4 regions of the Nocardiopsis tropica genome follow, and region 1 is predicted to be linked to each of the others. Evidence: predicted binding sites of a transcription regulator. Region 1 holds the regulator's gene; each other region holds the start of a gene.
The links. The regulator LexA, encoded in region 1, represses DNA repair genes until DNA is damaged. The targets are predictions, from matches to a motif close to TCGAACANNTGTTCGA.

Region 2: a site for LexA is predicted at 3,381-3,396, ahead of ACFQBR_RS20230 (DUF6504 family protein). Genes of this name have one in related genera too.
Region 3: a site for LexA is predicted at 4,254-4,269, ahead of uvrA (excinuclease ABC subunit UvrA). Genes of this name have one in related genera too.
Region 4: a site for LexA is predicted at 1,591-1,606, ahead of ruvC (crossover junction endodeoxyribonuclease RuvC). Genes of this name have one in related genera too.

What each region holds. Positions count from the first base shown of each region.
Region 1 is NZ_JBHSUF010000006.1:272,926-280,343, reverse strand. Features, by position in the region: gene leuS (leucine--tRNA ligase) at 245-2,740, shown strand; gene ACFQBR_RS12165 (hypothetical protein) at 2,822-3,412, shown strand; gene ACFQBR_RS12160 (hypothetical protein) at 3,457-4,083, shown strand; gene ACFQBR_RS12155 (alpha/beta hydrolase family protein) at 4,124-5,221, opposite strand; gene lexA (transcriptional repressor LexA) at 5,452-6,171, opposite strand; gene nrdR (transcriptional regulator NrdR) at 6,828-7,331, shown strand.
Region 2 is NZ_JBHSUF010000012.1:120,363-127,780, reverse strand. Features, by position in the region: gene ACFQBR_RS20250 (N-acetylmuramoyl-L-alanine amidase) at 1-517, shown strand, start outside; gene ACFQBR_RS20245 (hypothetical protein) at 598-894, shown strand; gene ACFQBR_RS20240 (DivIVA domain-containing protein) at 923-1,627, shown strand; gene ACFQBR_RS20235 (M48 family metallopeptidase) at 1,971-2,900, shown strand; gene ACFQBR_RS20230 (DUF6504 family protein) at 3,108-3,368, opposite strand; gene ACFQBR_RS20225 (NUDIX hydrolase) at 3,531-4,001, opposite strand; gene ACFQBR_RS20220 (GNAT family N-acetyltransferase) at 4,054-4,638, opposite strand; gene ACFQBR_RS20215 (ROK family transcriptional regulator) at 4,753-6,027, shown strand; gene ACFQBR_RS20210 (glycoside hydrolase family 3 C-terminal domain-containing protein) at 6,163-7,418, opposite strand, start outside.
Region 3 is NZ_JBHSUF010000035.1:1,404-8,821, reverse strand. Features, by position in the region: gene ACFQBR_RS32825 (hypothetical protein) at 1-99, shown strand, start outside; gene murJ (murein biosynthesis integral membrane protein MurJ) at 110-1,732, shown strand; gene ACFQBR_RS32815 (glycosyltransferase family 4 protein) at 1,729-2,811, shown strand; gene ACFQBR_RS32810 (TerC family protein) at 3,180-4,199, shown strand; gene uvrA (excinuclease ABC subunit UvrA) at 4,533-7,367, shown strand.
Region 4 is NZ_JBHSUF010000001.1:421,637-429,054, forward strand. Features, by position in the region: gene ACFQBR_RS01765 (NUDIX hydrolase) at 1-13, opposite strand, end outside; gene ACFQBR_RS01770 (DUF998 domain-containing protein) at 65-754, opposite strand; gene ACFQBR_RS01775 (TetR/AcrR family transcriptional regulator C-terminal domain-containing protein) at 849-1,493, shown strand; gene ruvC (crossover junction endodeoxyribonuclease RuvC) at 1,640-2,188, shown strand; gene ruvA (Holliday junction branch migration protein RuvA) at 2,239-2,853, shown strand; gene ruvB (Holliday junction branch migration DNA helicase RuvB) at 2,868-4,019, shown strand; gene yajC (preprotein translocase subunit YajC) at 4,367-4,732, shown strand; gene ACFQBR_RS01800 (adenine phosphoribosyltransferase) at 4,851-5,405, shown strand; gene ACFQBR_RS01805 (RelA/SpoT family protein) at 5,947-7,418, shown strand, end outside.

The sequences.
Region 1 (7,418 bases):
GGTGTGACCGGGATCGCGTGTTCTGTGCCACTTTCACGGCAGAGTAACAAACCGAACAGTCGGTGTGGAGAGGACGCGGGTCCGTAATCTCACCGATCTTTTCGCTACGCTCCGTCACGGTTCCCGGCTCCCGGGCGGGCGGGGGCCGTCCGCGGTCCGAGGGGCGCGAACGCGTCCTGCGCCCGACCCGCCAACCGCTAACCTGTGGGAAGTACACCCGGACGCGGCTAAGGAACCTTCAGCGATGACAGCGGTAGACGGCGACCAGACGACGGGCGACACCTACGACGCCCGCGCCCTCCAGGACAAATGGCAGGCGCGCTGGGCCGCCGAGCTCCCGTTCCAGGCCGAGGAGGATCCCGAGGACACCCGTCCGCGCTCCTACATCGTCGACATGTTCGCCTACCCCTCCGGCGACCTGCACATGGGTCACGCGGAGGCGTACGCCATCGGCGACGTCATCGGCCGCTACCGCTTCCAGCGCGGCGACAACGTCCTGCACCCCGTCGGCTGGGACTCCTTCGGGCTGCCCGCCGAGAACGCGGCGATCAAGAACGACTCGCACCCGGCCGAGTGGACCTACGCCAACATCGAGACCCAGGCGGCCTCGTTCCGGCGCTACGGCATCGGCGTGGACTGGTCGCGCCGCCTGCACACCTCGGACCCCGAGTACTACAAGTGGAACCAGTGGCTGTTCACCCGCTTCTTCGAGCGCGGGCTGGCCTACCGCAAGGACGGCCAGGTCAACTGGTGCCCCAAGGACCAGACGGTGCTCGCCAACGAGCAGGTCGTCCAGGGCAGGTGCGAGCGCTGCGGCTCCGACGTCGTCCGCCGCAGCCTGAACCAGTGGTACTTCAAGATCACCGACTACGCCCAGCGCCTGCTGGACGACATGGACCAGCTCGACGGAGGCCGCTGGCCCGACGAGATCCTGGCCATGCAGCGCAACTGGATCGGCCGCTCCACCGGCGCCGACGTGCACTTCCGGATCGAGGGCCGCGACGAGCCGGTCACGGTGTTCACCACGCGCCCGGACACCCTCTACGGCGCCACGTTCTTCGTGGTGGCCGCCGACGCGGACCTGGCGGAGGAGCTGTGCGCCCCCGAGCAGCGGGAGGCCTTCGACGCCTACCGCGCCGAGGTCGCCAAGCTCTCCGACATCGAGCGCCAGGCCACCGAGCGCCCCAAGACCGGTGTCTTCCTGGGCCGCTACGCCGTCAACCCCGTCAACGGCGAGCGCATGCCCGTCTGGGCCGCCGACTACGTCCTGGCCGACTACGGCCACGGCGCCATCATGGCGGTGCCCGCGCACGACCAGCGCGACCTCGACTTCGCCCTGGCCTTCGACCTGCCGGTCAGGGTCGTGGTGGAGACCGGGGAGCCCGACCCGGCGGAGACCGGCGTGGCCACCGCGGGCGAGGGCACGCTGCGCGACTCCGGTCCGCTGGACGGCCTGGCCAAGGCCGAGGCGATCGAGCGCATCATCGGGGTGCTCGCCGAGCGCGGCACCGGCGAGGGCACGGTCAACTACCGGCTGCGCGACTGGCTGCTGTCCCGCCAGCGCTACTGGGGCACGCCCATCCCGATCGTCCACTGCCCCTCGTGCGGCGAGGTCGCGGTCCCCGACGACCAGCTGCCCGTCACCCTCCCCGAGCTGAAGGGCGCCGAGCTGGCGCCCAAGGGCGTGTCGCCCCTGGCCTCGGCCGAGGAGTGGGTCAACGTGGACTGCCCGTCCTGCGCGGGCCCCGCCCTGCGGGACACCGACACCATGGACACCTTCGTGGACTCGTCCTGGTACTTCCTGCGCTACTGCTCGCCCCGCCTGGACACCGCCCCGTTCGACGTCGAGGCGGTCGACAAGTGGGGGCCGGTCGACCACTACATCGGCGGCAAGGAGCACGCGACGCTCCACCTGATGTACGCCCGCTTCTTCACCAAGGTCCTGCACGACCTGGGCATGGTGTCCTTCACCGAGCCCTTCCGCCACCTGACCAACCAGGGACAGGTCATCAACCAGGGCCGGGCGATGTCCAAGTCCCTGGGCAACGGCGTCGACCTGGGCAAGGAGATCGACGCCTACGGCGTGGACGCCGTCCGGCTGACCATGCTCTTCGCCTCCCCCCCGGAGGAGGACGTCGACTGGGCCGACGTGTCCGCCGTCGCGGCGCAGAAGTTCCTCAACCGCGCCTACCGGGTGATGAGCGAGGCGGGAGCGGCCAGCGAGCCCGGCGCCGACCCCGCCGGGGGCGACACCGCCCTGCGCAGGGTCACGCACCGCACCATCGACCAGATCACGAACCTGGTCGAGTCGCGGCGGTTCAACGTGGCCATCGCCCGCACCATGGAGCTGGTCTCGGCGACCCGCAAGGCCATCGACTCCGGCCCCGGGGCGGGCGACCCCGCGGTGCGCGAGGCCGCCGAGTTCGTGGCCGTCGCCCTGTCCCTGTTCGCGCCCTACGTGGCGGAGGAGGGCTGGGAGAAGCTGGGCCACGTGGGCACCGTCGCCGTCGGCCACTGGCCCGAGGCGGACCCCGGCCTCCTGGTGCAGGAGACCGTGACCTGTGTCGTGCAGGTGCAGAGCAAGGTCCGTGACAAGCTGTCCGTGGCGCCCGACATCGACCCCGCCGAGCTGGAGAAGCTGGCGCTGGCGTCGGAGCGGGCACAGGGCTTCATCGGCGACAAGCAGATCCGCAAGGTCATCGTGCGCGCGCCGAAGCTGGTGAACATCGTCGTCGGCTGACCGGAACGGGACGGCGGCCGCCGGGCGCGGCCGCCGTCCCCCGCGGTCGGCTCGGTGACCGACAGGGAGGCGGGTGGCCGGGTGGGTCCCCTCGTGCGGGTGGCCGTGATCGGTGCGGGCGCGGTGGTGCTGTCCGCGGCCGCCGTCGGCGGCGGGCTGTGGCTGTCCGGGAACGACCCGGACGTCCCCGAGAGCGGTGACGTTCACGCCGCGGCGACCGGCTGCGACGCCGTCACCGGCGAACTCCTCGCGGAGCGCCTGCCCGGGGCGGTCGCGCAGCCCCGGGAGCAGGGCCCCCTGGAGGGCGGCGACAACCTCGTGTGCGCGTGGTCCTCGCCCGGGGCCCCCGGCGGCGACGGGGGAGCACTGCGCGTCGACGTGTCGGCGCTCTTCACCGACGCCACGGGAGAGGAACCGGTGACCGGGGCCGACCGCGCCGCGGAGGCGTACACGGCACTGCTGCCCGTGCGCGCCGAGGAGGTGGACCTGCCGACGGGCGAGGGCGCGGTGTGGCACGGGCAGGTGCCCGGCACCGCCGAACTCGCCTTCCACAGCGACAACCTGTTCGTGCGCGTGTCCTACGCGGGCCTGACCGGGCAGGAGCCGGTCGACCCCGAGGACGCGGCCGACCTGGCCGCCGAGTTCGCCGGACGGATCGGGGAGTCCCTGTGAGCCCGCAGTACCCCGCCCAGCCCCCGTACGGCCCTCCTCCCGAGGTGGTGCCGTCGGCGCAGCCGCAGAGCAGGGGCTGCGCGACGGCGGGAGTGGTCGCCGCCGGCCTGGCCCTGCTCCTGCTCGCGGCCGGCGCGATCTGGTACGTCGTCACGCGGGACTCCCCGGAGACGGGCGAGTACGAGTCGGCCCCCGGGTGCGCCGCCGTCGCGACGGAGACGCTGGACGCGCTGGTGCCGGGGCACGAACTGGAGCTGGAGGAGCCGGTCGGCGGTCCGGAGGACCCGGCCGGGTCCGGGTGGCAGTGCCGCTGGGCCACCCCGGAGGGCCCGGGAGAGGCGGTTCCGGCCACGGCGACGCTGGTGATGGTGGCCGCTCCCAACCCGGGCGGGGTGACGACCGCCGCCGACAATCTGCGCGCGACCACGGAACAGCACGACACCACCGGGCTGGACGGTGTCGGCGAGGAGGCGGTGCGCTGGACCCGCGGGGCGCCGTTCACGGTCGGCTGCGTGGGGACGCGGGTCTCCAACCTGTACCTGGAGTCCTGCTACAGCGTGGCGTCCCGCTACGACGCGACCGAGCCGGCCGACGAGGAGCGTATCGTCGCCGACGCGGAGGAGCTCGCCCTGGCGGTGGTCGGGGCCCTCCCGGAGTCGATCCCCGAGTGACGGGCCGGCGCCCCCCGGGCGCCCCCGACGGCCGGGAGCCCTACCAGGCGGTGTCGAGGAACTCCTCCAGCGCCGGGGCGACCCCCTCGGCGAAGGGTCTGTCCGAGTCCAGGACCGCCGCTCCGGGCTCGTCCTCGAAGGCTCGGAGGATGTGGTCGGTACCGGGCAGGTCCACGCGTTCGGCGCCGTCCAGACCCGTCATGAGCCGGTCCACGTCCTCCCGAGAGACCTGGGCGTCGTCCTCCCCCCACAGGACCAGGACCGGTGTGCCCTCGGGCAGGTCGCGACCGAGTTCGACGGGGTCGAGGCCGTCCATGAACGCGAGGAAGTCGGCGTTCCACGGTGTGTAGACGCCGAACCGGTCGCTCTCCTGCGACGTGAGGTCGCGTCCTCCCCTGACCGCGGCCCGCCCGGCGCGCATGTCCGAGAGGAGCTGCACCGCCTCCGCCTCCTCGATCTGGCCCGCCCCCTCCGCCATGCGGACCTGCTCGGTGACCTGGCGGTCGAGGAGGTCCAGGTAGCGCGTGCCCGGAGGGGCGGTCAGCACCAGCGCGGGCGAGGGGTGCCCGGAGCCGATGAGCTCGTGGGCGCGCAGGGCGTAGAGGGCGCCCTCGCTGTGGCCGACGACGACCACGCGCCCCGGGTCCACCTCGGGCTGCGCGACGAGCTCCTCGTACGCCGCCACGACCTGCCGGTCGAAGACCCCGGGGTCCACAGGGGCGATCGTCCGGACGCCCCCGGGGCCGGTCTCCTCCCCGGTCTGCGGGTCCGGGCCGCTGCCGAACTTGTCGTAGCGCAGCGAGGCCACGCCGGCTTCGGCGAGTACGCGGGAGAGGTTGCGGTTGGTGTCGGCGTCGGGCCGCGCGGGCGCGTTGCCGTCGCGGTCGGTGGGACCGCTGCCGGAGATGATGAGTGCGCCGGGGACCCTCCCGGACGCGTCGTGCGGTGTGCGGAAGCTCGCGGAGACCTCGTGCCCGCCGCCCTCGAAGGCGAGTTCGCGCTCGACCCCGCCGGCACCGGGGGGCTCGGCGCCGCCTGTGTCGGCCGGGGCGCAGGCGGCGGAGAGCAGGACCGCGAGGGCACCGCCGACCAGTGCGGCGCGCGGTCGGGCGGAGGGGGAGGAGAGTGGTGTGGACACGGTTCCAGCCTAGCGGCCCCGCCCGGCGGGCCCCCGTCGTCCACAGGCCCTCCCGCGACCGTGAGCCTGCCGGGCGGCCCATGCCCGGGAGGCCGGGGATGCGCCGAGGTTCCCGCGACCGCGCGCGTGCCGAGCGGCCCCGGCCGCCGGGCGCCCGCGCGCACGGCACGGCGCCCCCGGGCCGTCGCAGGACGGCGCCGGGGGCGCGGGGCAGTGGGGCCGGACCGGGGTCAGACGCGTCGCATGACCGCGACGACCTTGCCCAGGACGGTGGCGGCGTCACCGTTGATCGGCTCGTAGGCCTCGTTGCGCGGCATCAGCCAGACGTGGCCGTCCTCCTCGCGGCGCAGGACCTTGACGGTCGCCTCGTCGTCCAGCAGGGCCGCCACGATGTCACCGTTGTTGGCGTCCTGCTGCTGGCGGACCACGACCAGGTCGCCGTCGGTGATGGCGGCGTCGATCATCGAGTCGCCGACCACGGTGAGCATGAACAGGCGGCCCTCCCCGACCAGCTGGCGGGGCAGCGCGAGCACGTCCTCCACCGACTCCTCGGCCAGGATGGGCCCGCCGGCGGCGATGCGGCCGACCAGGGGCACGGCCGCGGCGCGCGAGGGGTCGATGTCCTCGGGGGTCACGGTCCGGCCGGCGGAGCGGCCGGGCGAGCGCAGCTCCACCGCCCGGGGCCTGTTCTGGTCCCGGTGCAGGTAGCCCTTGCGCTGGAGGACCTTGAGCTGGTGCGCCACGCTGGAAGGGCTGGAGAGGCCGACCGCTTCCCCGATTTCCCTTATCGACGGGGGGAAGCCCCGCTCGCGCACATACCGCTGGATGCAGTTCAGGACGCTCTGCTGTCGGGCGGTGAGTTTGGGGGCTTCGGGCGTGGATCCCCCCGTGTTCCCCACTGCGGTGAGAACGGCGGTGGAATCTGCGGTTCCGGGATTCTCCTCCGGCACGGCCGGGCCTCCTCGGCATTCGGTTCGGTCAGGGCCTGATTGCGTGACTGGCCACCACCGGTCCGCAACCGCGCCGACCTGGGGTCCGCGTGATGGCGAAACCAGCGTGAAATCACAGTCAACATTAGACGTTGCGCACGGTGATATCAAACAAGCGTTCGATGGCTCGGTCCATTGTCCCGCGTGTTTTCGCGGTCAATTTCCGGCCTCTACCGACGTGTGTACACGTGTTCACGTGGTGTTGTCCCCGGAATGCGCGAACACGTCTCCCCGAGGGCGGTTCCGGGGGATGTGGGACTGGTCTCCCGGATCCCGGGGGCGATGCCGGAACCCCCTCGTGGGACGTGCTTCCGGGCGCGGCGGGCCGCCGGTCGCAGCGGGCGCCGGGGGCCTCCGCCGCTATTCTTGTCGACGGAGCCGGACGCCCCCGGGGCGGCCCGGCGCCCCCGCGCCCCCCTGTCCGCCCCCCTGCCTCCGCCGCGGGTCCCGTCGCGTGTCCGCGTGCGGGACACGCGGGCCGCGGAGTTGCGGGCCACCCCTTGGTGCGCCTAAGTTCGACCACAACATCTGGTGCTCTCGCGGGATGGATTGCCCAGGAGTTGTGGTTTAGTAGAGATACAGGGTGTCGATTCGGTGAGGGAAGCAGGTGAACCAGGATGCACTGTCCGTTCTGCCGCCATCCGGACACCAGGGTGATCGACAGCAGGTCCACCGACGACGGCGCGGCCATCAGGCGCCGCCGGTCCTGCCCGGTGTGCGAGCGCAGGTTCACCACGCAGGAGACCGTCCTGCTGATGGTCGCCAAGCGCTCCGGGGTCACCGAGCCCTTCAGCCGTACCAAGATCATCGCCGGGGTGCGCCGGGCCTGCCAGGGCCGCCCCGTCTCCGAGGACGCGCTCGCCAAGCTCGGCCAGCAGGTCGAGGAGGAGATCCGCGGACGCGGCGTCGCCGAGGTGCCGGCCCACGAGATCGGCCTGGCCATCCTCGGCCCGATGCGTGACCTGGACGAGGTGGCCTACCTGCACTTCGCCAGCGTCTACCGCGGATTCGAGAGCCTCGCCGACTTCGAGGCCGAGATCGCCAGCCTGCGGCAGGACCGGGAGGACGGCGACGGCGGCGCGGCCGGCCCCCTCCCCGAGAGCAGCACCACCACCGGGTAGCGCCCCCGCGGCCGGGAGAGGGCCGCGGGCGGGGCACCGCAGGGGCCGGCCGGACACCGCGGGACACGTCCTCCCGTGACCGGCCGT
Region 2 (7,418 bases), on a different contig from region 1:
GGAGCACGAGTTCAACTGGGAGCTCTCCCTCCTGGTCAAGGAGCGGCTGGAGGCCGACGGCGCCACCGTCCTCCTCACCCGGGAGGACGACGAGGGCGTCGGTCCGTGCATCGACGAGCGCGCCGGGATCGGCAACGAGGCGGAGGCCGACGCGGCCCTGTCCATCCACGCCGACGGCGGGCCCGAGTCCGGTCGCGGGTTCCACGTGATCATGCCCGGCGAGGTGGACGGCTTCACCGAGGAGATCGTGGAGCCCTCCCGGCTGCTCGCCGAGGACGTCCGCCGCGCGTACCTGGAGGGGAGCGACATCCCCTACGCCGACTACCTCGCCGACGAGGGCCTGGACGAGCGCACCGACCTGGGCGGGCTGAACATGTCCACGGTGCCCAAGGTGTTCCTGGAGGCGGGCAACATGCGCAACCCCGAGGACGCCGAACTCCTGTCCGACCCCGCGTGGCGCGAGCGCGCCGCGGACTCCATCGCCCAGGGGATGGCCGCCTACCTCATGCGGAGCTGAGGACCGGCCGGAACGTCCGCACCCGGCCAAGACCGCCCGTTCGTATGGCGGGGGCCGTCCCGCCTCGGCATAATGCGTGCATGACCTCCCCCCGCCCCGCGCAGGGCCTGCCGGAGGCCCCGGCCCCCGGCGCGGTCCTGCGCGGCTTCCACCGCGCCCGGGCCGAGGACGTCCTCGGCCGGGCGTCCTTCGCGGTGGCCGCGCCCCACGCGGGCGCCCCCTTCCCCGGCCCGCCCGGGGACCGGCGGCCGGCGCCGATCGGCGCCGAGGGCCGGCCCCGGCCCTGTGCGGGTACGGCCGCGGACGGGTACGGGAGGTCCTCGCCAGTCTCGTCGAATCCGCCCTCGGACGCGGAATCACGCGCGGGCCGGGGATGACCGCCACGAGAACCTCCTGAACTGCACAATGGGGACCATGCCTCTGACACCGGCGGACATCCGCGAAAAGAAGTTCCACACGGTGCGTCTGCGCCCGGGCTACAACGAGGAGGACGTCGACGCGCTCCTCGACCGGATCGAGGCGACGCTCGTCGCCCTGGAGGGCGGGCCGCGCACGGGCCCGCTCATCACGGCCGACGAGGTGCGCAACTCACGGTTCCGCACCACGAGGCTGAGCCCGGGGTACCGCGAGGACGAGGTCGACGACTTCCTCGACGTCGTGGTCGCCGACCTCGCCGGACGCGGCCTCGGCCGGTTCGGCGACCGGACCACCCCTCCGCTGCCGCCCCGGCCGGGGGCCTCCCGGGCCGGTGCGGCCGAACGGCAGGACCCGCCGGAGGGCCGGCGCCACACGCCTCCCGGCCGGACCGGCCCCGCGGGGCCGCCGCACAGGTTCGGGATGACGCCGGAGGACATCCGTGAGCAGCAGTTCGCCACCACCCGGTTGACCACGGGCTACAACGAGCAGGAGGTCGACGACTTCCTGGACCGCGCCGAGTTCACGCTCGACGCGCTCCAGCAGGGGCTCCCGGACCGCGCGACCCTCACGGCGGCGGAGGTGGAGCGGGTCCAGTTCGCCACCACCCGGGCGCGTCCGGGGTACGACCCGGCTCAGGTGGACCGGTTCCTGGACGCGCTGGCGGAGGAGCTGCGCCGCTACGAGCAGCAGTAGTCGGGGCGGTCCTGGCGCACACCGGACGCGAGGCGCGGGGGCGGAGCCCGGCCGGCGGGACCGGCCGCGCGTGCCCTCCGGTCCCCGGCGGCGCGGACGGGGGCGGGCCCGTGGAGGGGGCCGGTCCCGCCCGGCGGGCGGGTCCGCGCGGGGACGGGGCCCGCGGCAGGCGCATGTCCCGGGCGGGGCCCGGACGTGACGCCCGGGCAACCAGTACCGACCCGCCTCTTCCGGACACGCCGTAGCGCACGAACCCCATCCCCGGGGAAGCGGAAAGTAATATTTGAACACAGCGAGTAGTCGACCCTGCTGTCTCACTGACCGTGACCCGAGGGGAGGCAGGATGTTCCACCCGACGTGCCCGGAGGGCCGCGCCACCGCCTGGCCGGTCCGCGGCGCGCCCGGCCCCACCGCGCCCACCGGGGCGGGGGCGCGGCTCCCGCCGGTGGCCGGCCGCTCCGCCGACCTGGTCCCGTGCGACGCGGACGAGGAACTCGTGCCGACACCCGCGCACCCGTGGGAGGGACCGCTGCTGGCGGCGTGCGCGGCCGTGACCCTCGTGATGGCCGCGGTGTTCGCCCGCACCGTGTGGTCGGCGACGGGGTCGTGGGAGTGCGTGGTCTGCGCGCTGGCGGCGGTACCCGTGGTGTGCTGGGCGGCGCGGGGGCTGCTGTACGCCCGGCGCCGCGCGGAGTCGGTGAAGATCTCGCCGACGCAGTTCCCCGAGGCGTACCGGACGGTGGTGTCCCTGGCCGCCGACATGGGTCTGCCGAGACCCCCCGAGGCGTATGTCCGGATCGGCGGCGGGCCCTGCGGGACGGACGCCTCCGGCCACGGGCGGCGCCGCTACCTCGTGCTGTCGGACGCGCTGTTCGACGGCGGTGGAGGGCTGCGCGACCCGGAGGCCCTGGCGTTCCTGGTCGCCCACCAGCTCGGCCACGTGGCCGCCGGCCACACCGGTTTCTGGCGGCGGATGGCGACGATCGGCGGGGACCTCGTCCCGGGGCTCGGTTCGGCGCTGTCCCGCGCGATGGAGTACACCGCCGACGACCACGCCTACTCCCGCTTCCCCGAGGGGGCGCACGCCGTCAGGCTCCTCGCCGGGGGAGCCCGCCTCTACACCCGGGTGAACATGGGGGAGATGGCGGACCGGGCCCGCACCGACCGGGGCTGCTCCCTGCTGCTGTACCACCTGCTGATCCGCCGCCCCAGCAACACGCGGCGGATGGCGGCGCTCCGCGACCGCACCCGGCGCGGACGCGTCTTCCTCTGACCGTCGGGACGGCCGTCCGCCCAGGAGCGCGCATCGGGCCGACGCCGGGCGTCCGGCGGGTGTGGGACGGGCGCCGCCACAGGCGGTGTGGGGCGCCGAGGGCCTTCCGGTACGCCGGTGCGGACGTCGCGGTCCACACCGGCACCGGAGGCCCTCTCGTCATGTGTCAGGCGGGGTGGGTGTTACCAACCTCCGTGGTCAGTACACCTAGCTCCACTGGCGGCGCATGGTCCAGCGGTCGGACGCGACGTCGCGGGTGATGTCGATGATGCTGGGCTCCCCCGCCTCGGACTCGGCCGAGACGCGGAGCAGGTGGACCTGGGTGGCGGGTGTTCCGGGCACTTCGGGGCGGGCGGGCCAGTCCCCGATGATCCTGCGCACCCGGAAGGTGCGACCGCGCCAGGTGAACCGGGCGGGGGTGCCGCCCCGGGTGGAACGTACGTCGATGTGTTCGTTCAGGAGACTCACGCGGGCAGCCTATCGAACTCTTGTTCGAGAAAGTCAAGCCTCTCGAAACGGTCGCCCAGCCGGGCGGTGTCGGACCCGGAACACCCTAGGGGCGCGGGCCGCCCGGGGCGGTGGACCCGCCTCCGGCGTGTCGCGGCGCCCGGGCGCCCGGGACCGGAGTCCCTACACGACGAAGTACGGAGCGGGGTCGTCGGCGCGGGCGTTCGCGATGCGGTCGAGGACGCGCTGCGACATGTCCGGCAGCGCGTCCGGCGGGAACCACCGGACCTCCAGGGTCTCGTCCCCACCGGCGTCGGGGGCGCCGCCGACGACGCGGCAGCGGAAGGCCAGGTCGAGGAACTGGACCCGGTCCCCGTTGGGGTAGGTGTGGGGCTCCTGGCCGACCACGCTGGCCAGCCTCTCGACCTCGACCTCCAGGCCGGTCTCCTCCCACACCTCGCGCACGACCGCGCGGGCGGGCTGCTCCCCGGGTTCGAGGATGCCGCCGGGCGCGGCCCAGCGGCCGTCGTCGGCGCGCCTGTGCAGGAGGATGTCGCCGTTCTCGCCGATCACCACCCCCGTGACCCCCACGAGCGGGAGGAGACCGTGGCCGACGTGGTCGCGCAGCGCGAGGAGGAAGTCAGGTACGGGCATGCGCACGAGCCTACGAGACCGGCCGGGACGGCCGCCGCACGCCCCGCGCCCCTCAGCGCCCCCGGGAGGCGCGCTGCTCCTCGTACTCCTCGGCGAGGACCGACATGAGGACGGCGTCGTGCCACTCCCCGTTCCAGCGCAGGCACTTGCGCCGGACGCCCTCCCTGACGAAACCGGAGCGGGCGTAGGACTTCTGGGCGTTGGCGTTGAACGCGAACACCTCCAGGCCCACCCGGTGCAGACCGGCCACCGTGAACGCGTACTCCAGCACCAGGCCGGTGGCCTCGGTCCCGTAGCCCCTCCCGGTGAAGGCCATGTCGTTGAGCGCGATCCGGTACCCGGCGCAGGCGTTGTCCGGGTCGAGTCCGAGGAGCGCGCAGTCGCCCACGGCCGTCCCGTCCTCCCGCGACACGATCACCCAGTCGGCGCGGTCGTGGTGGTCGGGGCGGGTGGCGTACCACCTCCGCAGCACGTCCTCGGTGAACCGGCGGTGGGTCCCCGTGAACCGGCGGACCTCGGGGTCCATGTCCACCGTCGGACCGACCAGGGCCTCGCCGCTCTCGGCGTCGAGGGGCACGAGCCGGACCTTCGTCCCGTGGAGCGCGGGCTGGTCGCGGAAGACGTCGGGGGGAACCATGGTCGGGATTCCACCAGAGGGCCGGGAACGGCGCAACCGGCTTTCCGCGCCCCCTCCGAGGCCCCTGTACGATCCGGGCACGGCGCGCGGCGCCGGCGACGCGAGGGGGACCCGGTGACGGTCGGTTCGGGAACGGTCAGCTTCCAGACGGTCCGCGAGACCAACCTGGGCGTCGTGCTGCGCACGGTCCGCGAGCTGGCCCCGTGTTCGCGCTCGGCGGTCGCGTCCGCGACGGGCCTGAACAAGACCACCGTGTCCAGCCTGGTCGCCGACCTGATGGCGCGGGGGCTGGTCCTGGAGACCGGGGAGACCTCGCGGCAGAGGGTGGGCCGTCCGGGCGTGCTGCTGGCGCTGGACGACTCGTCGGTGGCCGCGGTCGGCCTGGAGGTCAACGTCGACTACCTGTCGGTGGTCGCCGTGGACCTGCTGCGGAACGAACTCGTGGGCCGCCACGTCCCCTTCGACGCGCGTTCGGCGGGGCCGGAGGCGTGCGCGCGGCGCATCGCGCGGACGCTGCGGGAGACCATGGAGTCCCCGCAGCTCAGCGGGCGCGCCGTGGTGGCGGCGGGTGTGGCCGTGCCGGGGCTGATCGACGCGCCCGCGGGGACCGTCACCCGCGCGCCCAACCTGGGCTGGCAGGGCGTGCGGTTGCGGGACCGGGTGGAGGACCTGCTGCGTACGGCGGGGGCGGGTGAGGTGCCGGTCCACGTGGACAACGACGCGAACCTGGCGGCGATGGCGGAGTACCGGGTGGGGTCCTTCGCGGGCACGCCGGATCTGGCGTACGTGACCGGCGAGGTGGGGATCGGCGCGGGCATCCTGGCCGGCGGCGAGCTGTTGCGGGGCGCGGGCGGGTTCGCGGGCGAGGTGGGCCACCTGGCGCTCGCCCCGGACGGCCCGGAGTGCGCCTGCGGACGCCGCGGCTGCCTGGAGTCGCTGGCGGGCATCGGCGCGATCGTGCGCGAGGCCGTGCCCGACCGCGTGCCGGACCGCCCCCTGTCGGGGAGCGACGTCGCGGAACTGGTGTCGGTGGCGGTGGAGCGGGCCGGAAGCGGTGACGGCGTCGCCGTGGGCGCGCTGGAGCGGGCGGGCATGTGGCTGGGCCGGGGGCTGTCGACGCTCGTCAACGTCACCAACCCGAGCGTGGTGCTGCTGGGCGGGTACTTCGTGCCGATGGGACCGTGGCTGCTGCCCGGCTGCCGCGCGGAGGTCGTGGCGAACGTGTTCGCTCCGGGGGCGGGCGGCTGCCGGATCGAACTGTCGGCCCTGGGCCTGAGCGCGGCGGCCCGCGGCGCGGCCGCCTCGATGATCCACGCGCTCGACGTCGGCCTGCTGCCGCTCCCCGCGCCGGGGGCCGCCCGGACGGCGGCGGTCCCGGGCGGCTCGTAGGCGGTCCCACTGACCCGCGGGCGGCTCCGCGGACGCGTCCCCGCGGGGACGCGTCCGGCGACCGCCCCGGCCCGGCCCGGGGACGGACGCGTCCGTCCCCGGGCCGGGGCGCCGGGCGGCGGGTCCCGCCCGGTGTCAGTCCCGCGAGAACCCCAGGGTGGCGACCGCCGTGCCGGAGCGCTCGAACACCAGGTAGACGTCGCGGATCCCGCGGGCGGGCACGCCGTCGGGGACCAGGGGCGCGCGGACGGCCGTGAAGCCGTAGCGGTCCTGGTCCGCCGGAACGTCCACGACGGCGAGGGTCGGCCCGTCGCCGGGGTCGTCCAGGCGCAGGCGCACGGTGGCGGCGTGTCCGGCGTTGACCGACAGGTGGCAGGCGGCGGCCCCCGTGCCGAGGTCCACGTCGTGGAACGCCGCCCAGGCGCCGTCCGCCCGCGCCCGCACCGCGTCGCCGCGTTCGGGGGTGAGCGGGCACAGCGCGGTGCCCCGGGCCTCGTCGTACCCGGTGGCCGACCACGGTGCGTACGCGTCGCGGGGAGGGATGGCCTCCCCCGGGACGTTCAGGGCGGCCGTGGTCCGGATGTCCGTGGCGGAGCGCCCGACGAGCACCTCGCGCGGCGCCTCCTCGACGACGAACCTGTCGCGGGTGGTGTCCCACAGGGCGAGGTCCTCCACGTCGAACGACACCGTGGCCACGGCGCCGCCGCCGGGTTCGACGCGGACACGGGTGAAGCCGCGCAGCGCGCGCAGCGGGGTCCGCACCCGGGAGGCCAGCTGCCGCGTGTACACCTGCACGACCTCGTCCGCGGGGCGGGGTCCGGTGTTGACGACCATGACGGTGACGGTGACCCGGCCGCCGTCGACCGTGACGGCGGGGGCCGCGTACTCGACGTGTGTGTAGCCGAGGCCGTGACCGAACGGGTAGAGGGGGTCCCCCTCGAAGTACAGGTACGTGCCGCGCGCGCCGATGATGTCGTAGTCGAGCGGGCCGGGGAGGTCGTCGGCGGACCGGTACCAGGTCTGGGTGAGCCTGCCGGAGGGCTCGGCGTCGCCGAAGAGCACGTCGGCGAGGGCGTTCCCGTACTCCTGGCCCCCGTGGGCCGACCAGAGGATCGCGGAAAGGTGGTCGTCGGCCCAGGTGACGCCGAACGGGCAGCCGCTGCTGAGCACCAGCACGGTGGCCGGGTTGGCGGCGTGCACGGCGCGCAGGACCCGCTCCTGCGCGGCGGCCAGGTCGAGGTCGGTCCGGTCCTCGGTCTCGCGCCCGTTCACCATCGGGTGGTCGCCCGCGACGACGACGGCGGCGTCGGCGGACGCGGCGGCCCGGGCGGCCTCCGCCGCCCCCGTGCCCAGCCCCGTGACCCGGAACCCGGCGGCCCCGGCGGGGTCGT
Region 3 (7,418 bases), on a different contig from region 1:
GGCAGGAGCCCCGTCCGCAGGACGGCCGCCGGAGGGGCGGAGGACGACGGGCGTGCCGGTGCTCCGGGCGAAGGGCGCCCGGTGGGGAGGTGCGCGTGAGGTGTCCGCGGTGTCCCGCGCCGTCCACGGCGTGACGAGCGGTGTCGGCGCGGCGGCGGCGCTCATCGCGGTGGCCACCGTGGGGGCGCGCCTGGCGGGGTTCGGCCGCACGGTGGTCTTCTCGCAGACCGTCGGCGACACCTGCCTGGGCACCGCGTACGTCACCGCGAACCAGATCCCCGCCGTCCTGTTCGAGATCGTCATCGGCGGGGCGCTCACGGCCGTGGTCGTCCCCGTCATGGCCTCGGCCGCCGCCCGCGGCGACCACGACCAGGTGCGCCGCACCGCGTCCGCGCTCATCACCTGGGTGCTGCTCCTGTCCGTCCCGCTGTCCGTCCTGCTCGCCCTCGCGGCGCCCCCGGTGATGGCGCTGATGCTCGGAGCCGGAGCCGGCTGCGACGGGGAGGCGCTGCTCGCCCTGTCCTCCCGCATGCTCGTGGTCTTCGCACCCCAGATCGTCTTCTACGGGCTGGCCTCGGTCCTGTACGGCGTCCTCCAGGCGCACCGCAGGTTCCTGGCGCCCGCACTGGCGCCGCTGCTGTCCAGCCTCGTGGTGATCGCCGCCTGCCTGGCCTTCGTGCCGCTGGGCGGCGGCCACCGCCAGGACGTCGCGGGCCTGCCGGTCGCGGCGGAGCTCACCCTGTCGCTCGGCACCACCGCGGGGGCGGCGGCCCTGTTCCTGACGGTGCTCGGTCCCGCCGCGCGGCTGAGGACGGGGCCCCGGCCGCGCCTGACGTTCCCCGCCGGGGTGGGGGAGCGGGTGCGCTCCCTGGCGGCGGCGTCACTGCTGCCGCTGGTGGCCATGCAGGTGTGCCTCCTGCTGTCGGTGGCGCTGGCCAACTGGGGCGGGGGCGCGGGGGCGGCCGTGCTCTACACCTACGCGTGGGCGCTGTTCACCCTCCCGTACGGGGTGATCGCGGTCCCCATCGCGACGAGCGCCTTCACCGCCCTCGCCGTGGCCCACGCCGAACACGACCGGGAGGGGTTCGCCGCGCTCGCCGCCGGAGGCGCCCGCGCCTGTGTGGTGGCCACAGCCGGGGTGGGCACCGCGCTGGCGGCCGCCGCCGCCCCGGTGGCCGGGGTCTTCGCCCAGCAGGATCCGCAGACCCTCGAGCGCGCCCTGTTGGCCTACGCTCCGGGTGTGGTGGGCTTCGGCCTGGTCGCCCTGCTCAGCCGGGCCCTGTACGCGTCCCACCACGGACGTTCCGCCGCCGCGGCCCAGGTGGTGGGATGGCTCGTGGTGACGGTGTGCGCCGCGGTTCTGGTGTGGCTGCTCCCCCCGGGATGGTCGATCGCCGGACTGGGCGCGGCCAGCACGGTCGGCCTGACCCTGGCCGCCGTACTGCTCTGCGCGGGCGTGGCGCGCGCGCACGGCCGCGGCGCCCTGGCGGGTGTGGCGCGCTCGGTGCTGGCCGCCGCCCTCGGCGGCGGCGCCGGATGGGTGGCGGGCCGTGCGGTCGCCGGGCTCCTGCCCGCCGACGGGGTGTGGCAGTCGGCGGGGGCGGCCGCCTCGGCGGGCGCCGCGGGGCTGGTGGTCTACGCGGCGGTCGCGGCCCTGGCGGACCGTGCCGCCGTGCGGGCCGTCGCCGACCGGGCCAGGACCGTACTCGAACGCAGGAGGGGGAAGCGGTGAACGGCAGGATCGCGCTGGTCGTCGGTACCAGCACAGGAGGCGTCGGCCGCCACGTCCGCTCACTGGGCGCGGGACTGCGCGCCCGCGGGTACCGGGTGGCGGTGCTCGGCCCGGCCGAGGCCGAGCAGGAGTTCGGGTTCACCTCGGAGGGCTTGCGCTTCTCCCCGGTGCCCATCGGCCCCGCGCCCTCGGCGGGGGACCCCGGCGCGGTGCTGCTCCTGCGCTCGCTGACGCGCGGCGCGGACGTGGTCCACGCGCACGGGATGCGCGCCGGGGCCCTCTGCGCGCTGGCGGGCGCCCGGCCGCTGGTGGTGACGGCGCACAACGCGCCGCCGCCGGTCGGGGGCCTCCTGGCCCTGGCCTACCCCCTCCTGGAGCGGATCGTGGCCCACCGCGCGGACGCGGTGCTGGGGGTGTCCGGCGACCTGGTGCGGCGGATGCGCGCGCTCGGGGCGCGGGAGGCCCGCCTCGCCGTGGTGGCCGCGCCGGAGACGGGGACGCCGCTGAACGGGCGCGAGGCCACGCGCGCCGACCTGGCGGTCCTTCCCGAGCGCCCCCTGCTGCTGACCATCGGCCGGCTCGCGGAACAGAAGGGGCTGCACATGCTCCTGGAGGCGGCGCCCTCCATCGCCGACCGCAGCCCGGAGCCGGTGATCGCGATCGCCGGGGACGGCCCCCTCTGGGGCCGCCTGCACGACACGGCGGCCGAGATGGACGCCGACGTGCGCATGCTCGGCCACCGCTCGGACGTGGCCGACCTCCTCGCCGCCGCGGACGTGTTCTGTCTCACCAGCCGGTGGGAGGGGCCGTCGCTGGTGATCATGGAGGCGCTGCGGGCGGGGCTCCCCGTGGTCTCCACCCGGGTCGGGGGGATCCCCGACCTGTACGCGGGGACGGTGCTGATGGTGCCGCCGGGGGACACGGAGGCGTTCGCGGCAGCGGTGGGGCGGGTCCTGGACGACCCCGTGCTGGCCGCGGATCTGCGGACCCGCGCACGGGAGACCGCGCGGACGCTGCCGAGCGAGGAGGACGCGGTGGAGGCCGCCGCCGCCGTCTACAAGTCGGTGCTCCGCCGCTGAGCCGCGGGGCGCCGGGGGCGGGGCGCGGCAGGATCCCCGGGCCGGGGGACGGGGACCCCTACCCGGGGGCCTGACCCATGTGTCCCGGAGGAGCGATGAATACCACCGCCGCCGCCTCTTCCCGGGAGAGGCCGGAGATGCCATCCTGATCCGTGGGTCCGAAGGTGTGTCACGGAGTGCGCACGACCGGTACCCTTGGTTTCACGTGAGGGGAGTATCCCTGTCGCGGCGGTGTCGTCATCACGGAGTACAGAGTCGTTCTCCCGGTGCCGTCGGTTCACGTCCTCCGGACGTGAGCGGGAGAGACCTCCGGTAGTTCGACGTGCGTGCACACTGCTCGCGCGCACCAACCGGAGGAGAATCCGTCCGTGGACGTTCCCATGTGGGTGTGGGCTGCGACGATCGGTGGAATGATCGCCATCCTGGTGATCGACCTGGCCATCGTCGACCACCCCTGGAGCAAGAACAAGGGTCCCCAGGAGTTCGGGATCAAGCAGGCCGCCTGGTGGGCGGCCTTCTACATCGGCATCGCCATCCTCTTCGGTCTCGGGGTCTGGTACTTCGGCGGCGGTTCGGCCGGCGCGGAGTACTTCGCGGGCTTCGTCACCGAGAAGAGCCTGAGCATCGACAACCTCTTCGTGTTCTACCTCATCCTGAGCTCCTTCGCGGTGCCCAGGAAGTACCAGCACGAGGTCCTGCTCGTCGGCATCGTCATCGCGATCGTCATGCGCGGCATCTTCATCGCCCTCGGCGCCCAGGTGATCAACGCCTGGAGCGAGGTGTTCTACCTCTTCGGCGCCTTCCTGATCTACACCGGTTACAAGATCGTCCGTGACCACATGAAGGGCGACGAGGAGGAGAAGGACTTCACGCAGACCCCCGTGGTCCGCCTGGTCAAGCGCTTCTGGCCGGTCAGCAGCGACTACCACGGCGCCAAGCTGACCGTGAAGCTCGACGGCAAGCGCCACGTCACCCCGATGCTCCTGGTCATCCTCGCGATCGGCGTCATCGACCTGGTCTTCGCGGTCGACTCCATCCCGGCGATCTTCGGCCTGACCCAGGACACCTACATCGTCTTCACCGCCAACGCCTTCGCCCTGCTGGGCCTGCGCCAGCTGTACTTCCTGCTGGCCGGCCTGATGGACCGCCTGGCCTACATCAGCTGGGGCCTGTCGGCGATCATGGTCTTCATCGGCGTGAAGATGATCTTCCACGCGCTGCACGAGAACGGCATCCACATCATCGACATCGGCATCGGCACCTCGCTGACCGTGATCCTCGGCATCATGACGATCACCATCGTCGGAAGCCTCGTCAAGTCCAGGATCGACGAGCGCAACAAGCCTGCCGTCGAGGAGGAGAAGGACGTTCCGGTCGACAGGTCCTGATCTCGGGCGGGCGGCCTCCGGGCGGCCCGCGGACATCCTGCGGAACGGCCTTTTTCGAACAGCTGTTCGTCTATAGTGGTGGTGTCCTGGCGCGCGAGCGCCGGGGCACCACCACTTCTCCGTAGTGGAAGAAACCGACGTCGGCGATCGTTAGTCTTGACGGACGGGGAAGGCCGGAGGCCTCCCCGTATCCCCTCACCGGCCCGATTCCGAGGCCGAGGCGGTCGCCTGAGGCCGTTCGCCCGCCACGCCGCGAAGCCACACACGGGTCGCCCGCCGTCATCGGACGCGGTCCGCGCCCCGGTGTGCCTATGCCGAAGGATGTCTCACTCGATGGTCGAACAACTGGTAGTCCGGGGAGCCCGAGAGCACAACCTCAAGGACGTCTCGCTGGACCTGCCGCGTGACTCCATGATCGTGTTCACCGGCCTGTCGGGGTCGGGGAAGTCGTCGCTGGCCTTCGACACGATCTTCGCCGAGGGGCAGCGCCGCTACGTCGAGTCCCTCTCGGCCTACGCGCGCCAGTTCCTCGGCCAGATGGACAAGCCGGACGTGGACTTCATCGAGGGCCTGTCCCCGGCGGTGTCCATCGACCAGAAGTCCACCAGCCGCAACCCGCGCTCCACCGTCGGCACCATCACCGAGGTGTACGACTACCTGCGCCTGCTGTGGGCCCGCATCGGCGTGCCGCACTGTCCGGAGTGCCGCCGGGAGATCGCGCGGCAGACGCCGCAGCAGATCGTGGACCGTGTCCTGGAGATGACCGAGGGCACCCGCTTCCAGGTGCTGGCCCCGGTCGTGCGCGGACGCAAGGGCGAGTACACCGAGCTCTTCAAGGACCTGCAGTCCAAGGGCTACACCCGGGCGATCGTGGACGGCGAGGCGGTGCGCCTGGACGAGGCGCCCAAGCTGGGCCGCTACGACAAGCACGACATCGCCGTGGTCGTGGACCGGCTCTCCGTCAAGGAGAGCGCCCGGGGCCGGCTCAACGACTCCGTCGAGACCGCGCTCAAGCTCGCCGGCGGCACCATCGTCCTGGACTTCGTGGACCTGGACGCCGACGACGCCGAGCGGGAGAAGGTGTTCTCCGAGCACCTCTACTGCCCCTACGACGACCTCTCCTTCGAGCAGCTCGAACCCCGCTCCTTCTCCTTCAACGCCCCCTACGGCGCCTGCCCCGACTGCTCGGGCCTGGGCACCCGTATGGAGGTCGACGCCGAGCTGCTGGTCCCGGACCCGGAGAAGACGCTGGCCGAGGGCGCCATCGGCCCCTGGTCGGGCGGGCCCAACAGCGGCTACTGGGAGCGCATCCTGACCGCGGTCGGCGAGGCCGTCGGGTTCGACCTGGACACCCCGTGGGAGAGGCTGCCGCGCCGCGCGCGCAAGGCGCTCCTGGAGGGGCACGACACCCAGGTCCACGTCACCTACCGCAACAGGTACGGGCGCAACCGCTCCTACTACACCGAGTTCGAGGGCGTCATCCCCTGGGTGAAGCGCCGCCACTCCGAGACCGAGAGCGACTACGGTCGCGAGCGGCTGGAGGGGTACATGCGCACCGTGCCCTGCCCCACCTGCGAGGGGACCCGCCTCAAGCCGGTCGTGCTGGCCGTGACGGTGGGCGGCCGGTCCATCGCCGAGGTCGCGCAGATGTCGCTCACCGACAGCGCCGCCTTCCTCGCCGGACTCACGCTCTCCGACCGCGACGCGGTCATCGCGGCCCAGGTCCTCAAGGAGATCAACGCCCGCCTCGGCTTCCTGCTCGACGTCGGCCTCGACTACCTGAGCCTGGCCCGCTCCTCCGGGTCGCTCTCCGGCGGCGAGGCCCAGCGGATCAGGCTCGCCACGCAGATCGGCTCCGGTCTGGTGGGAGTGCTGTACGTGCTCGACGAGCCGTCCATCGGCCTGCACCAGCGCGACAACGCCCGCCTCCTGGAGACCCTCCAGCGGCTGCGCGACATCGGCAACACGCTGATCGTGGTCGAGCACGACGAGGACACCATCCGCGCCGCCGACTGGGTGGTGGACATCGGCCCCGGCGCGGGCGAGCACGGCGGACACGTCGTGGTGTCCGGCATCGTGGACGAACTCCTCACCTCCGAGACGTCGCTGACCGGCGAGTACCTGTCCGGCCGGCGCGTCATCGCGCTCCCCGAGGGGCGGCGCCCCCTCACGAAGGGGCACGAGCTGGTGGTGAAGGGCGCCCGGGAGAACAACCTCCACGGGATCGACGTCGCGTTCCCGCTGGGCGTGTTCACGGCCGTCACGGGAGTGTCCGGTTCGGGCAAGTCCACCCTGGTCAACGAGATCCTGTACAAGGCGCTGGCCAAGGAGCTCAACGGGGCGCGCGACGTGCCCGGCCGGCACGTGCGGGTCAACGGCATGAACAAGGTCGACAAGGTCGTGCACGTCGACCAGAGCCCGATCGGGCGCACCCCGCGCTCCAACCCGGCCACGTACTCCGGGGTCTTCGACCACATCCGCAAGCTGTTCGCGCAGACCACCGACGCCAAGACGCGCGGCTACCAGCCCGGCCGGTTCTCCTTCAACGTCAAGGGCGGCCGCTGCGAGGCCTGCGCCGGCGACGGCACGCTCAAGATCGAGATGCAGTTCCTGCCCGACGTCTACGTGCCCTGCGAGGTCTGCCACGGCGCCCGGTACAACCGGGAGACCCTCCAGGTCCACTACAAGGGCAAGAGCATCTCCGAGGTGCTCGAGATGCCCATCTCCGAGGCGCTGGAGTTCTTCGAGCCGATCAACGCCATCCGCCGCCACCTCCAGACCCTGGACGACGTCGGCCTGGGGTACGTCCGGCTCGGGCAGCCCGCCACCACCCTCTCGGGCGGTGAGGCCCAGCGCGTCAAGCTCGCGGCGGAGCTCCAGCGGCGCTCCACCGGCCGGACGGTGTACGTGCTGGACGAGCCGACCACGGGCCTGCACTTCGAGGACATCCGCAAGCTGCTGGGCGTGCTCAACCGGCTGGCGGACACCGGCAACACGGTGATCGTCATCGAGCACAACCTCGACGTCATCAAGACCGCGGACCACGTCATCGACATGGGACCCGAGGGCGGTTCGGGCGGCGGCACGGTGATCGCAGAGGGCACCCCGGAGGAGGTCGCGGCGGTCGCCGAGTCCTACACCGGGCGGTTCCTCGCCAAGCTGCTCTAGCGGTCCGGGGCCGAACGGGCCCGCCCCCGCCGGGTTCGGCGGGGGCGGGCC
Region 4 (7,418 bases), on a different contig from region 1:
TGTCCTCGGTCACGTGCGGGTCCTCGTTATTCTCAACCTGAGTTTTTCTCTGACTGAGATGAACTTAGCACGCAGTCCGACCCCCGTCCACCCCTTTTCCACCTCCCGCGTCCGGGGCCGGGTCCTTCCGGGCGGTCGAGCGCAGGAGCAGCCATGCCGCGGCCGCGAACCAGGTCAGTCCGACCGTCAGGACGACCCGCTGTCCCAGGCCGTGGAAGCCGTGCTCGGCGGACGCCATGAAGGCCGCGAAGAGCGGCGGGACGAGGGCGCCCGCGGCGCAGCAGTACGCCACCCACGCCCGCCGTCCCGGCTCTGCGGCCAGGCGCCACGCCATCGCCAGGGGTGCCGCGGTGAGGGCGGCGTGGAAGGGCAGCACGTTGACCGCGTGGACCGTCCCGGCCGGGGTGGCCGCGCCCGCCGTCCCGACCCCCACGGGGTCGGTCGGGAACACGCCGGCGACGACCAGGCACGCCCCGGCCAGGGCGGTCAGGGCCGGCAGCGCGAACGAGCTCCGGCCGGTGGGCGCCGCCCTGCGCACGCCGACGGAGAAGGCCAGCAGGAGGAGGCCGGTGGCGATGAAGTTGGCCGTCTGTATCCAGCCCCTCTCCCCGAGGGCGAGTTCGCTGCCGAACCGGTGGAGCGGCTCGTAGTCCGGGCGGTACGCCCCCTCGGCGAGGAGCACCGGGACGAACAGGGGGGCGGCGGCGCCGCAGGCGAGGAGTGCGCGGGTGAAGCGGTCGGCGGGGGGTGCCATGCCTGTCTCCTTGGCGTTGGTAAGTCCTTATCACCGCTAAACTACCTTAGCGGTGATAAGCTCCCTGTTCCGGAGACACGGGACAGAGGGCGGTGTGAGGGTGGACCGGCGGACGATCGTCGAGGCGGCACTGGGACTGCTCGACGACGAGGGGCTGGACCGGTTGACCGTCCGGCGGCTGGCCGAGCGCCTGGGCGTGAAGTCGCCGGCGCTCTACTGGCACTTCCGCGACAAGCGGGAGCTCCTCGACAGGATGGCCGAGCACCTGCGCCCGCCCCAGAGCCCCCCGGGCCCCGGGGAGGACTGGCGTTCCTGGTCGCTGCGCCGGGCCCGGGAACACCGGGCCGCGCTGTTGTCCCACCGCGACGCGGCCCGGGTCGTGGCGGGCAGCCGCGCGGGGGCGGCCACCCTCGCCGCCTTCGACGCCGAACTCGCCGTCCTGGTCGGCTTCGGCTTCGGTCCCGTGCGCGCCGTTCGCGCCGCGGTCCTCGTCGACCACTACGTGGTGGGCTCGGTCCTCCAGCAGCAGGCCGACGCGCAGCGCCACGCCGACGCGGGGGAGACACCTCCCGAGGACCTTCCCGAGGAGGCGCGGGCCGCGCTGACCGGAGCGACGCCCACCCTGGCCGCGGCGCTCGCCGGAGGAGGGGACCCCGGTGGGGACGAAGCCTTCGAGGACGGCCTGCTCATGATCGTCGACGGCATCGCGGCCGGCCTCGAACGGGACCGGACCGCCTGATCCGCAGGGGGATCGCGCGGGGCGTGCCGGTCAGGCGGGGGAGGCGACACGCCCGGGCGGACGGACGGCGGGGGTCGGCGCCCACCGCTAGCATGGTGCGAACGGACGTTCGAGGACATGCGCGAAGACGGGCGAGGGTGGGCGGAGTGCGAGTGTTGGGGATCGACCCGGGGTTGACCCGGTGCGGGGTCGGTGTCGTCGAGGGGGCCATCGGCAAGCCGCTCACCCTCCTCGGGGCCGACGCCGTCCGCACCAGCCCCGACACCGAGCTGCCCCAGAGGCTCGTCGGCATCGAGCGCGGGATCGAGGAGTGGCTGGACCGGTTCCGGCCCGACGCGGTCGCCGTCGAACGGGTCTTCGCCCAGCACAACCTCAGCACGGTCATGGGCACGGCCCAGGCCAGCGGCATCGCCCTGGTGTGCGCCGCGCGCCGGGGCCTGCCCGTCGCCCTGCACACACCGAGCGAGGCCAAGGCCGCCATCACCGGCAGCGGCCGCGCCGACAAGGCGCAGGTCGGCACCATGGTGGCGCGTATCCTCGGACTCGACGGTCCTCCCAGGCCCGCGGACGCGGCGGACGCCGTCGCCCTCGCCATCTGCCACATCTGGCGCGGCGGGGCGCAGGCCCGGGTCGCCCAGGCCGCACAGGACTTCGCCCGCAAGGTGGAACTCGCCCGCCGCACCCGCGGCCGCTAGCTCCCCGCCCCCAGGAAGGAGAAGGGCACCGCCCCCGGTGCCCGCACGAGATGATCGCGTTCCTCACCGGCCGGGTGGCCGCACGCGGCGCCGGCAGCGCCGTGATCGACGTCGGCGGGGTCGGCATGACCGTCCAGTGCACCCCCTCCGCCCTGTCCCGGCTCCACGTCGGCGAGACCGGCACCGTGTCCACCAGCCTCATCGTCCGCGAGGACTCCCTGACCCTGTTCGGGTTCGCCGACGACGACGAGAGGCACCTGTTCGAGCAGTTGCAGACCGCGTCCGGGGTCGGACCGCGACTGGCCCTGGCGATCCTCTCCGTCCACAGCCCGGCCGGCCTGCGCCAGGCCGTGGCGACCGAGGACACCGCTGCCCTGACCCGTGTGCCGGGCATCGGGAGGAAGGGCGCGCAGCGCATCGTCCTGGAGCTGGCGGGCAAGCTGGAGTCGCCCGTCCTCACCGACGGCACGCTGCCCCCCGCGGAGGGGGCCCCGGCGGGGGCGTCCGACGCCGCCCGGCGCGCGCAGGTCGTCTCCGGCCTCGTCAACCTCGGCTGGTCGGCCAAGGACGCCGAGGCCGCCGCGGCCGCCGTCACCGCCGAGTCCGCGAGCACCGACGTCGCCGTCCTGCTGCGCACCGCCCTGCGCAGGCTCAGCCGCGCCTAGGAGGAAGGCACCCCATGCACGAACCGTACGAGTCCGGCGAGGCCCACGGGGCCGCCCCGTACGAGCGCGAGGCGGTCTCCTCCGACGCCAGCCTCGACGACCGCCAGGTCGAGGGTGCCCTGCGCCCCCGCGCCCTGGACGAGTTCGTCGGGCAGGAGCGGGTGCGCGAGCAGCTCTCCCTGGTGCTCGACAGCGCCCGGAGGCGCAACCGGGCCCCGGACCACATCCTCATGTCCGGGGGCCCCGGCCTGGGCAAGACCACCCTGGCCATGATCATCGCCGCCGAGATGGGCGCCCCGCTGCGCATCACGTCGGGCCCGGCCATCGAGCGCTCCGGCGACCTGGCGGCCGTCCTCTCCACCCTCCAGGAGGGCGAGGTGCTGTTCCTGGACGAGATCCACCGGATGGCCCGGCCCGCCGAGGAGATGCTCTACGTCGCGATGGAGGACTACCGGGTCGACGTCGTGGTCGGCAAGGGCCCCGGCGCGACCGCCATCCCCCTGGAGATCGCCCCGTTCACCCTGGTCGGGGCCACCACCCGGGCGGGCATGCTGCCCGCCCCGCTGCGCGACCGGTTCGGTTTCACCGCGCACATGGACTTCTACTCCCCGGACGAGCTGGAGCTCATCCTGCACCGCTCGGCGGGTCTGCTCGGGGCGCCCCTCGCGGAGGACGCGGCCCGGGAGATCGCCGGGCGCTCGCGCGGGACGCCCCGTATCGCCAACCGGCTGCTGCGCCGGGTGCGCGACTACGCCGAGGTCCGGGGGGACGGGCAGCTGTCGCTGCGGACCGCCCGTGCCGCGCTCGAGCTGTACGAGGTCGACGGCCTCGGCCTGGACCGGCTGGACCGCGCCATCCTCGACGTCCTCATGCACCGCTTCCGCGGGGGCCCCGTCGGCCTGTCCACGCTCGCGGTGTCGGTGGGGGAGGAGGCGGAGACCGTGGAGGTCGTCGCCGAGCCGTTCCTCGTCCGGTCCGGCTTCCTGGCGCGCACCCCGCGCGGCCGGGTGGCCACGCCGCAGGCCTGGGCGCACATGGGCCTCACCCCGCCGCCGGACGCCGCGTTCGGCGCGGGGTCCGCCGGTCCCGCGTCCGCCGGGGCCTCTGCGCCCGGCACCGCCGCGGGGGCCGGCGCCGGGGGCGGTGTCTCCGGGACGACGCCCTGACCGGACGGTCCGCGGCGCCTCCTGACCGGGCGGGCTGACAGGGGGCGTCGCACCGGGCACAATGGGTCCCGCGTGTGTGAAACGGGGCTGAACCGTTAACACTCCGATCTCCGGCGGTGGGGGATCGGTGACCGGCGCCACGTAAACTTTGGACGAATCAGCCGATACGGGGCAGGGCTCCGTACGTGTTGTCCGACACCGGCGGAACGACTCGGCCGCCCCGCGCGTTGTACGTGCCGGGTGTGGTCCGGATCGTTCCGGGTTCGGGCGACACGAAGAAGGTGGCCGCCGGAGTGCCCCACCGGCACCCGCGGACCACATGACGAAACGTCAGGAAGGACGCCCCCGTGCAGGGCCTTTACCATCTCGCCGACGCAGCAGAGCCCACGGGCGGGCTTCTCGGCATGCTCTTCCCGTTCCTGATGATCATCCTGGTCTTCTGGCTGCTGTTCTGGCGCCCGAACCAGAAGCGCCGCCAGCAGGAGGCGCAGATGCAGAGCGCGCTGGCCCCGGGCGTCGAGGTGATGACCAAGGCTGGCATCTTCGCGACCATCGTCGAGATCCACGAGCAGGACGTCCTGCTGGAGATCGCCCCCGGCACGCGGATCCGCATGCTCAAGGCCGGTGTGGGCGAGGTCATCACCCCCGCCGTGGACGACACCCCGGTCGAGGACCGTCCCGACTTCGGCGACGACGACAAGCCCAAGGGCTGAGGCCCCCGGGCCCCGGCGGGTCCACAGACTTCGGTACCGGCCCCCCTCCGGGGCCGGTACCGCCGTGTCCGGCCCGGACGCGACCGCCCCGACACCACAGCAGAAGGTTCCACCGAACATGCCCCACGACACCGCGACCGCGGACGGCGCCCCGAGCACGGAGCTCATCGAGGCGCAGATCCGCGACATCCCGGACTTCCCGCACGCCGGCATCCTGTTCAAGGACATCACGCCGCTGCTCAACCACCGGGAGGCCTTCGCGGCCGCCGTGGACGGCCTCTGCGCGCCCTACCGCGGGCTCGGGGTGGACCACGTGGTCGGGCTGGAGGCGCGCGGCTTCATCTTCGGGGCGCCGGTCGCCATGGAGCTGGGCGCGGGCTTCGTCCCCGCCCGCAAAGCGGGGAAACTGCCCGCGCGGACCATCGACCAGTCCTATGATCTGGAGTACGGGACCGCGACCGTCGAGATCCACGCCGACGCGATCGTCCCGGGCAGCCGCGTGCTCATCGTCGACGACGTCCTCGCCACCGGGGGCACCGGCAGGGCCGCGGTGGACCTGGTCCGCAAGGCGGGTGGTACGGTCGTGGGATTCTCCGTCCTGATGGAGCTCTCAGCGCTCCACGGCCGCGAGAAGTTGCCCGACGTGGAGCTGCACGCCCTCCTCTCGGCCTGACCCCGAGCCGCGCCGAGCCAGGCGCCGCCGCCGCGGGAATGCGCGGCGGTTCGTCACCGTTGACGTACTCCACCACGGGATGTGACGCGTTTGGTGACCCGGGTCACCCGTTGTCGTACCTGGTGGGGTGGGGTCGGGGGCCGAACACTAGACTGGTGGGAGAGGTACCGCGGCGACCATGTCACGACTGGCCCTGATGACACGCACGTGCACCGGTGGAGCCGGGCGGCGCTGACGGCGCCCGCGCCCCCGGGCGAATCCGCGGGAGGTAGGCATGCCAAGCGAAGTGGTTTCGACCGGGGCGGTATCCGCGAGCGAGCCGCGGCGGCCCGCCGTGCCGGGAGGGCACGCGGACGGCACCGGTGTGCCGTCCGCGGACGCAGGACCACAGGAGGGCCGTCCGGAGGGCGCCGCGAACGGAGCGGCGCCCTCCGACGTCTACGGGGAGGGGACGCCGAGGCATCCGGCGCCCTCCGCGACGCCCTCCACCGTGCGAGTACGCAGAAGGCTCGCCCGACTCGGCGCCCAGCGGGGAGTGACGATGAACCCGGTGCTCGAACCACTGATCAAGACCGTGCGGGCCACCCATCCCAAGGTGGACGTGCGGCTGATCGAGCGCGCCTACGAGGTGGCGGCCCACCACCACCGCGAGCAGAAGCGCAAGAGCGGCGACCCCTACATCACCCACCCGCTCGCGGTCGCCACGATCCTCGCCGAGCTGGGGATGCAGGAGGCCACCCTCGCCGCCGCGCTGCTGCACGACACCGTCGAGGACACCGACTACTCGCTGGACGAGCTGCGCGCCGACTTCGGCGACGAGATCGCCGAGCTCGTCGACGGCGTCACCAAGCTCGACAAGGTCAAGTACGGCGAGGCCACCCAGGCCGAGACGGTGCGCAAGATGGTCGTGGCGATGGCCCGCGACATCCGCGTCCTGGTCATCAAGCTGTGCGACCGGCTGCACAACATGCGCACCCTGCGCTACCTGCCGTCCAAGGCGAAGAGGGAGAAGAAGGCCCGCGAGACCCTGGAGATCTTCGCCCCGCTGGCCCACCGGCTGGGCATGAACACCATCAAGTGGGAGCTGGAGGACCTGGCGTTCGCCACCCTCTACCCCAAGCGCTTCGACGAGATCGCCCGCCTGGTGTCCGAGCGCGCCCCCCGGCGCGACGTCTACCTCCAGGAGGTCATCGAGGCGGTCTCGGGCGACCTGCGCGAGTCCAAGCTCAAGGCGACCGTGCGCGGGCGCCCCAAGCACTACTACTCGATCTACCAGAAGATGATCGCCCGCAACTGCGGCTTCGACGAGATCTACGACCTCATCGCCGTGCGGGTCCTGGTGGACAGCGTCCGCGACTGCTACGCGGCCCTCGGGACCATTCACGCGCGGTGGAACCCCGTGCCCGGGCGGTTCAAGGACTACATCGCGATGCCCAAGTTCAACATGTACCAGTCGCTGCACACGACGGTGATAGGGCCCTCGGGCAACCCGGTCGAACTCCAGATCCGCACCAGGGCGATGCACCGCCGTGCCGAGTACGGAATCGCCGCGCACTGGAAGTACAAGGAGGACCGCAACAGCGGCCCCGAGGCCAGGCCCAAGGGCAGCACGGACATGCAGTGGCTGCGCCAGCTCATCGACTGGCAGCAGGAGACCAAGGACCCGGGCGAGTTCCTGGAGTCGCTGCGGTTCGACCTGTCGGTGCAGGAGGTGTTCGTCTTCACCCCCGACGGCGACGTCATCCCCCTGCCCCAGGGCGCCACCGCCGTCGACTTCGCCTACGCGGTCCACACCGAGGTCGGCCACCGCACGGTCGGGGCCAGGATCAACGGCCGCCTCGTCCCGCTGGAGAACGAGCTGCACAACGGCGAGACCGTGGAGATCCTCACCTCCAAGACGCCCGACGCCGGTCCCAGCCGGGACTGGCTGAACTTCGTCAAGAGCGCGCGCGCCCGCAACAAGATCCGGCACTGGTTCACGAAGGAGCGCCGCGAGGCGGCGATCGACCAGGG